Regions from separate parts of the Janthinobacterium sp. 67 genome, predicted to be linked through region 2. Evidence: predicted binding sites of a transcription regulator. Region 2 holds the regulator's gene; the other holds the start of a gene.

Region 1 (3,670 bases), 130 kb from region 2:
ACCGCGACGACATGAAGGCGCTCGACGATGCGTATGATGCCTTCGTGCTCGCGCATGCGCGTGCCGACGACTGTTTCGTCAGCAGCCTGGCCATTGACGAGAAATACCGGGGCCAGGGTTTATTCAGGCAAATGTTCCATGAGATCCGCGACCTGGCCAGCCGCAAGGGCTGCGCGCGCATCGCCCTGACCGTGTGGGAAAAGAGCGAAGCGCTGCAAGTGTATCTGCACAAGGGTTTTCGCAGCGTGGGCACGTTCGACTATGCCTACAGCCTGTTCTATGACCGGCTGCATTTCCTGGTGTATGAGGGTAACTGAGGCGGGAAACTGAAGGGAGCAGGGGCGGCCGGCAGCCGCCCCGTGAAGACTTACAGGGCCAGGAAGGCCAGGCCGGCCACGGCCGTCGGCAGCAGGGCGCCGGCCAGCAGGCCGACGGCGCCGATCGATTCATCCTTGAAGCCGCGGCGCAGCAGGGCCACGCCGGCCGGATTCGGCGCATTGGCGATGACGGTCAGGCCGCCACCGGCCACGGCGCCGGCCATCAGCATGTATTTCGCTTCATCCGTCATGCCGACGATCAGCGAACCGAGGTAAGTGAGGGCCGCATTGTCGGTAATGGCCGTCAAGCCCAGGGCGCCGAAGAACAGGGCCAGCGGTTTCAGGCTCGAAACGATGGGCTGCAGCCACCATTGCTGCATGCCACCCAGTACCACCAGGCCGCCGAGGAAGAAGCCGACCAGCAAGCCTTCCTTGAGGATCAGCGGGCTTTGATAGCGTTCGTACGCCTGCACGAAGCCGAGGAAGAACAGGAACAGGCCGATGAACAGCACGGGATGGTGCGCCAGTGTCACCACGCCGGCCAGTACGATCATGTGCACGAGGCTGACGGCCAGCGGCACTTTTGGCGCTTCCACCTCGCCGGCCTTCGGCTTGATGTCGGAAGTGTTGCTGTGCAGATATTTGCGCAGCAATATGCTCACGCCCGTGGCGTTGATCAGCACGGCGATGGCGGCTTTCCAGCCGAAGTGGCTGGCCATGTAGGCGCTGTCCCAGTTCCACGTGGTGGCCACCATCAGCACGGGCGGCGCCGCGTACGAGGTGAGGGTGCCGCCGATGGAAACGTTGACGAACAGCACGCCCAGCGCGCCATATTTCAGCCATTCGGGGATGCCCGGGCGGAAGATTTGCGGCGCCAGCATCAGCGCTGCCAGGGTCATGGCGGCCGGTTCCGTGATCAATGAACCCGTCAGGGGCACGAGCGCCAGTCCCAGCCAGACGAGGGCCAGTTCCGTGCGCAGCGGCATGACGCGCGCCACGCCTTTCAACAGGCGCTGCACGGCGTCGAGCACAGGGCGTGAGGCGGCCACGACCATGACGACAAAGACGAACAGCGGTTCCGTGTAATGGCGCGACTCGGCATACTCGATGGCCGCATCGCTGCCCGAGACAAAGGCCATGATGATGATCAGGATGAAGGCCCAGAAGCCGAACACGACTTCCACTTCGCCCAGCAAGTGCAGCAAGCCCGCATGGCGGGGATGGCGCCGCGACAAGGTTTCAAACGACTTGGCGGCAAAAGTGTGGATGAGCGCGAGGCCGAAGACGATGGCGCTGATGATTTGGATGGTGGTCAAATGCGTTTCCTTATGGACGGAGGAAGCCGCCCGGTGCATTGCCGAGCGGTAAGGAGAGTGCTTATGGTACAGCAATCGATACCAAAAACGGGGTTTTTCGGACATGGCGGAGCGGCCCCGGCGCCAGCGGCAGTGAGATAAACCTTGCCAAAAGCGGGCCTGGATAGTACTGTATATGCATACAGTATTGATCTATCTAGCCAATGATGCAACATTCTCAATTGATGGCCTCGCCGGAAGCCTTGCACCCGTCTTTATGGCGTGCATCGCAGCTGGGGCAGGGCGCCACGCGCTGCCTGGACACGGGTTTTGCCGCCCTGTCCGCGCAGTTGCCCGGTGGCGGCTGGCCCAGCGGCAGCCTGATCGACCTGCTGGTGCAGCAGCCGGGCAGCGGCGAATTGCGGCTGCTGGCGCCCGCGCTGGCGCAACTGCAGGGCTTGCCCATCGTGCTGCTGCAGCCGCCCCATCCGCCGCAAGCGCTGGCCCTGGCCGCGCAGGGGCTGGCGCCGTCGCAGCTGCTGTGGCTCAAAAGCGCCGGCAGCAAGGATGCCTTGTGGGCGGCGGAAAACATCTTGCGCAGCGGTACGTGCGGTGCCTTGCTGTTCTGGCAGCAGCACGTGCGCGCCGACAGCCTGCGCCGTCTGCACCTGGCCGCGCAAAGCGGCAACACCCTGTTCTGCATGCTGCGCCCCCTGCACGGCGCGCAGGATGCGTCGCCGGCGCCGCTGCGCCTGTCCGTGCGCCCGGCCGCCGGCGGTATCGACATCGGTTTCATCAAGCGCCGGGGACCGCAGCGCGACGCGCCCCTGTTCCTGCCCCTGCAACCACCTTCTTTATTGCTGCGTCATGCGACTCTGGATCGGCCTGTGCCTGCCCCGGCTCCCGCTCGAAGTATTTTGCCCGCGCTGGTCGGCTGACCACCTGGGCGTGGTACTGGAGCAGGAGCAAGTGATGGCCGTGTCGCCGCTGGCGCTGGCGGCCGGCATCCGGCCGGGCATGCGCCGCGCGGGCGCGCTGATGCTGGCGCCGCAGGCGCGCCTGCACGAGCGCTCTCCTGAACTGGAAGCGCAAGCCCTGCAAGCGGTGGCGCTGGCGCTGCTGCAATATTCGCCGCTGGTGGCCCAAGGCGAGGAAGCGACCCTGCTGGTCGATGCGGGCGCCAGCCTGCGCCTGTTCGGCGGCGTGCGCGCCCTGTGCCGGCACATCGCGGCCAGCCTGCGCGCACTCGGCTACACGGCCCAGCTGTCGTGCGCGCCCACGGCGCGCGGCGCCTGGCTGCTGGCGCGCGCTGGTACGCGCCAGGGCCGCGTGCTGGGCATGGCCAGTCTCGTGCGCCGCCTCGACCGCTTGCCGTGCGCCTTGCTGCCGCCCGCGCGCCCCTGGCTCGACTGGTTCGAGGGCATCGGCTGCCGCACCCTGGGGCAGCTGCGCCACTTGCCCCGGCCCGGCTTGCAGCGCCGTTGCGGCGGGGCTTTGCTCGACATGCTCGACGATGCGCATGGCCACAGCACGGAACTGTTCGTGTGGCTGGAAGCGCCGCCCACGTTTCGCGCCAGCCTGGAATTGTTCGACCGCGTGGAGCACGCCGACGCGCTGCTGTTCGGCGCGCGCCGCCTGCTGCAGCAAATGACGGGCTGGCTGTGCGCGCGGCAATTTGCCGTCGAGCGCATCCAGCTGTTGCTGGCGCACGAGCGGGGCAGGGTGGCGCGCCCTCCCACCATCATCGACCTGGCGCTGGGCGAGGCCGTGTGGCGCGACGAGCATCTGGTGCGCCTGCTCAAGGAGCGCCTGGCCCAGCTGGCGCTGGACGCCCCCGTGATCGGCCTGACCCTGGAAGCGCTGCAGGTGCAGCCGATGGCGCCGCCCAGCGACAGCCTGTTCCCCGAGCCGGGCGGCACGCCGCAGGAGCGCCAGCGCTTGCTGGAATTGCTGGTGGCGCGCCTGGGGAGCGACAATGTCTTGCAGGCAGCACCACGCGCCGATTACCGTCCCGAAGCGGCCAACCAGTGGCTGCCGCTGCCGACCAAGCCTGGCGCC
Region 2 (3,670 bases):
GACAGCGATAACAACTTCCACGACCACGTCGGTGTGCAGAGCAACCGAAACGTTGTGCTCGCCAACGATCTTCAGCGGGCCGGTAGGCATGCGGATTTGTGCTTTTTCAACAGCAAAACCTTGCTTGGTCAGCGCTTCAGCGATGTCGAAGTTGGTGACGGAACCGAACAGACGGCCATCGACGCCAGCTTTTTGAGCAACTTGAACGGTCAGGCCGCTCAGTTTTTCGCCCTGGGCTTGCGATGCGGCCAGTTTGGCGGCAGCAGCTTTTTCCAGTTCAGCGCGCTTGACTTCGAATTCAGCCACAGCGGTTGCCGTAGCACGACGTGCCAGGCGTTGCGGGATCAGGAAGTTACGTGCGTAACCGTCTTTGACTTTGACGACTTCGCCGAGGTTACCGACGTTAACAACTTTTTCTAACAGAATGATTTGCATAGTTCTTCTCCAGGAATATCTGACCGATTAAGCGTGGTGCAGATCGGTGTATGGCAGCAGCGCGAGGAAGCGAGCGCGCTTGATTGCGGTGTCGACTTGGCGCTGGTAGTGCGCTTTGGTACCGGTCAGGCGTGCTGGCATGATCTTGCCGTTTTCCTGGACGAAGTCTTTCAGCGTGTCGACGTCTTTGTAGTCGACTTGCTCAACGTGAGCTGCCGTGAAGCGGCAGAACTTCTTACGTTTGAACAATGGGTTTTGCTGTTTGCGTTTTTCTTTAAGCTTGAGCTTATTTTTGTCGAACTTTTTACCGAATGCCATGTCAGGCTCCTGTATCTAAAATGCGCTAGTCGGGAATGACTGCACTAAAATCAATGATGTGAAACACCAAACTCTTGCTGTTGCGGCTTTTTCTGGCCAGGAAACCCGTGAACTGATAGATCCCGCCCAAGCTTGCCTGACTGAACCGGCCTGAGATTTCGCCAGCGGCTAGCGCGGCAACATCAAACTCGGTCAAACGGGCAATCCCTGCTTCCATCTGCTGCGAACTGTGTTGCAATACTGCATTCACAATCGGCAGCCCTGCCGGGGTGTAGCGCAATATTTCGCGCTCGGCAATGATGGCGGTAACTTGTAGCTGGTTCAGCGCACGATCCTGGTCAAAAATTAAGCGGCTGCGGCTGGAGCGGCTGCTGGTGCTTCGGTGCGGTGGCTTTTGGCCGCGTCTTCGCGTTGTACCGATTTCATCATCGGCGAAGGAGCTGTTTCAGCTTTCTTCATTTTAACGGTCAGGTGACGCAACACGGCATCATTGAATTTGAATGCTGTTTCCAACTCGACCAGGGTCTCGTTGTCGCATTCGATGTTCAGGCAGATGTAGTGTGCTTTAGGCAGCTTTTGGATCGAGTAAGCCATTTGACGGCGGCCCCAATCTTCCACGCGGTGAACCGAACCGCCGCGGGTGGTTACGCTGGCTTTGTAGCGTTCGATCATCGCGGGCACTTGCTCGCTTTGGTCCGGATGGACGATAAAGACTATTTCATAATGACGCATGCAAACTCCTTCAGGTCGGATTGATAATCGCCCACCCCGGCGTCAAGACGGGTGTGGGAAGGTCAGCCGAAGATTATAACCGCCTTTCGCAAACTATTCAATCATTGCTTGCGCCGCGCCCGCCAAGCCGCCCCTTTCTTGCCCGGATAGCAGTATTTCTTTCAAAATCACGCAAAAAGGCCGAAATCCCCTTGCATAGTGCGCGATACTGTACAAAAATACAGACTGTTCATATAGACAGCATTTTAGTATGCACCCACCGCTCATGATCAAGCTGACAGCACGACAAGAACAAATCCTGAACCTGATCAAGGACGCGATTGAAAACACGGGTTTTCCTCCCACCCGTGCCGAAATCGCCAATGAACTGGGTTTCAAATCGGCCAACGCGGCCGAAGAGCATTTGCAGGCCCTGGCCCGCAAGGGCGCGATCGAGATTTCGCCCGGCACCTCGCGCGGCATCCGCCTGATCGGCGCGGCCGCCGAAGCGCCGCCGTCGAAAGTGCCGGCAGCGCTGCTGATGTCGCTGCCCCTGATCGGCCGGGTGGCTGCGGGCTCGCCCATCCTGGCGCAGGAAAACCTGGAAGCGAGCTACAACGTGGACCCTGCCCTGTTCTCGGCCAAGCCCGACTTCCTGCTCAAGGTGCGCGGCTGGTCCATGCGCGACGCCGGCATCATGGATGGCGACTTGCTGGCCGTGAAAAAAGTCGACAGCGCCAAGAATGGCCAGATCGTCGTCGCCCGCATCGGCGACGAAGTCACCGTCAAGCGCTACAAGAAGACGGGCTCCGTCATCGAACTGCTGCCTGAAAACCCGGACTTCAAGGTGATTACCGTGTCGCCGGAAGATGAGTTCGCCCTGGAAGGCTTGGCGGTAGGACTCATGCGCAGCTGGCATTAAGCTTTTAGCGTAAAAAAAGGGCCGCGACAGCATGACTGTCGCGGCCCTTTTTTACATTATGCGCGGCTGCTTATGCGTCCAGCGCATTGCTGAAATCCTCGAGCAGATCGGCCTCATCTTCGATGCCCACCGACACGCGGATCAGGGATTCGGCGATACCCATGCTGGCGCGACGCTCGGCCCCCATCTCGTAGAAAATCGTGTGGGCGACGGGAATGACGAGGGTGCGCGTGTCGCCGAGGTTGCTCGCTGGAATGGCCAAGTTCAAACGGTTGAGGAAATCGAAGCAGTCGATGCCGTCTTTCAGCTCAAAGCTGAACAGCGAGCCATAGCTGCGGAACAAGTCCGTCGCCAGCGCGTGCTGCGGGTGCGACGCCAGGCCCGGGTAATGCACGGCCGCCACTCTCGGGTCGGCGGCCAGCATGGTGGCCAGCGCCAGGGCGTTCGAGCAAGTGCGGTCCATGCGCAAGGCCATGGTTTCCGCGCCGACGGCGATATGGTGCGCCGCCTCCGGCCCCAGCGAGGCGCCGAAGTCGCGCAAGGCCTTGGCACGGATTTGCGCGATGCCCCATTGCGCGGGCGCCGCCTTTTTGTAATTCTCAAAGATATTCGGATATTGCGTCCAGTCGAACACGCCCGTGTCCGTCAAGCTGCCGCCCAGGGCATTGCCGTGGCCGCCGATCGATTTCGTCAAGGCATTGACCACCAGGCCCGCGCCCACGGCTTTCGGGCGGAACAGATATGGCGTCGTCATCGTGTTGTCGACGATGTACAAGATGCCTTTTTCGCGGCACAGGTCGCCGATTTTCTTCAGGTCGGCGATCTGCGTGCGCGGATTGGCGATGGTTTCCACGAACACGATGCGCGTGGCCGGCGTGATGGCGGCCGCCACGTTGGCCACGTCCGTGGCGTCGACGAAGGACACGCCGATACCCTGCCCCGTCACCGTTTGCCACAGGCTGTTGGTGTTGCCAAACAAGAAGGCCGACGACACGACATGGTCGCCCGCGCGCAGCAACGATTGCACCACGGCGCCGATGGCACCCATGCCGGTGGAGAAGCACAGGGTCGCCACGCCGTCTTCCATCTGGTTGACCTTGTCTTCCAGCGCGGAAACGGTCGGGTTACCCTGGCGGCCGTAGCGGAAGCCCGCTTCCTTGCCTTGGAACACGGACGCCAGCTGGCGCGCATCGGCGTAGCCAAAGGCAACGGAGGTATGCACGGGCTTGTGCAAGGAGCCGTGCTCGATGCCCTTGCGGCGGTCGTTATGCAGGATGGTGGTGG

The links. Region 2 encodes LexA, which represses DNA repair genes until DNA is damaged. Its sites were predicted from a motif close to ACTGTATNNNNATACAGT; they were not measured.
Region 1: imuA (translesion DNA synthesis-associated protein ImuA) is a predicted target of LexA. The motif match lies at 1,802-1,819, and genes of this name have one in related genera.

What each region holds. Positions count from the first base shown of each region.
Region 1 covers NZ_PGES01000001.1:2,660,209-2,663,878, reverse strand. The annotation lists gene CLU90_RS11930 (GNAT family N-acetyltransferase) at 1-317, shown strand, start outside; gene CLU90_RS11925 (putative Na+/H+ antiporter) at 368-1,633, opposite strand; gene imuA (translesion DNA synthesis-associated protein ImuA) at 1,840-2,550, shown strand; gene CLU90_RS11915 (Y-family DNA polymerase) at 2,480-3,670, shown strand, end outside.
Region 2 covers NZ_PGES01000001.1:2,527,353-2,531,022, forward strand. The annotation lists gene rplI (50S ribosomal protein L9) at 1-435, opposite strand, end outside; gene rpsR (30S ribosomal protein S18) at 463-753, opposite strand; gene priB (primosomal replication protein N) at 779-1,078, opposite strand; gene rpsF (30S ribosomal protein S6) at 1,099-1,485, opposite strand; gene lexA (transcriptional repressor LexA) at 1,751-2,386, shown strand; gene CLU90_RS11345 (cystathionine gamma-synthase family protein) at 2,457-3,670, opposite strand, start outside.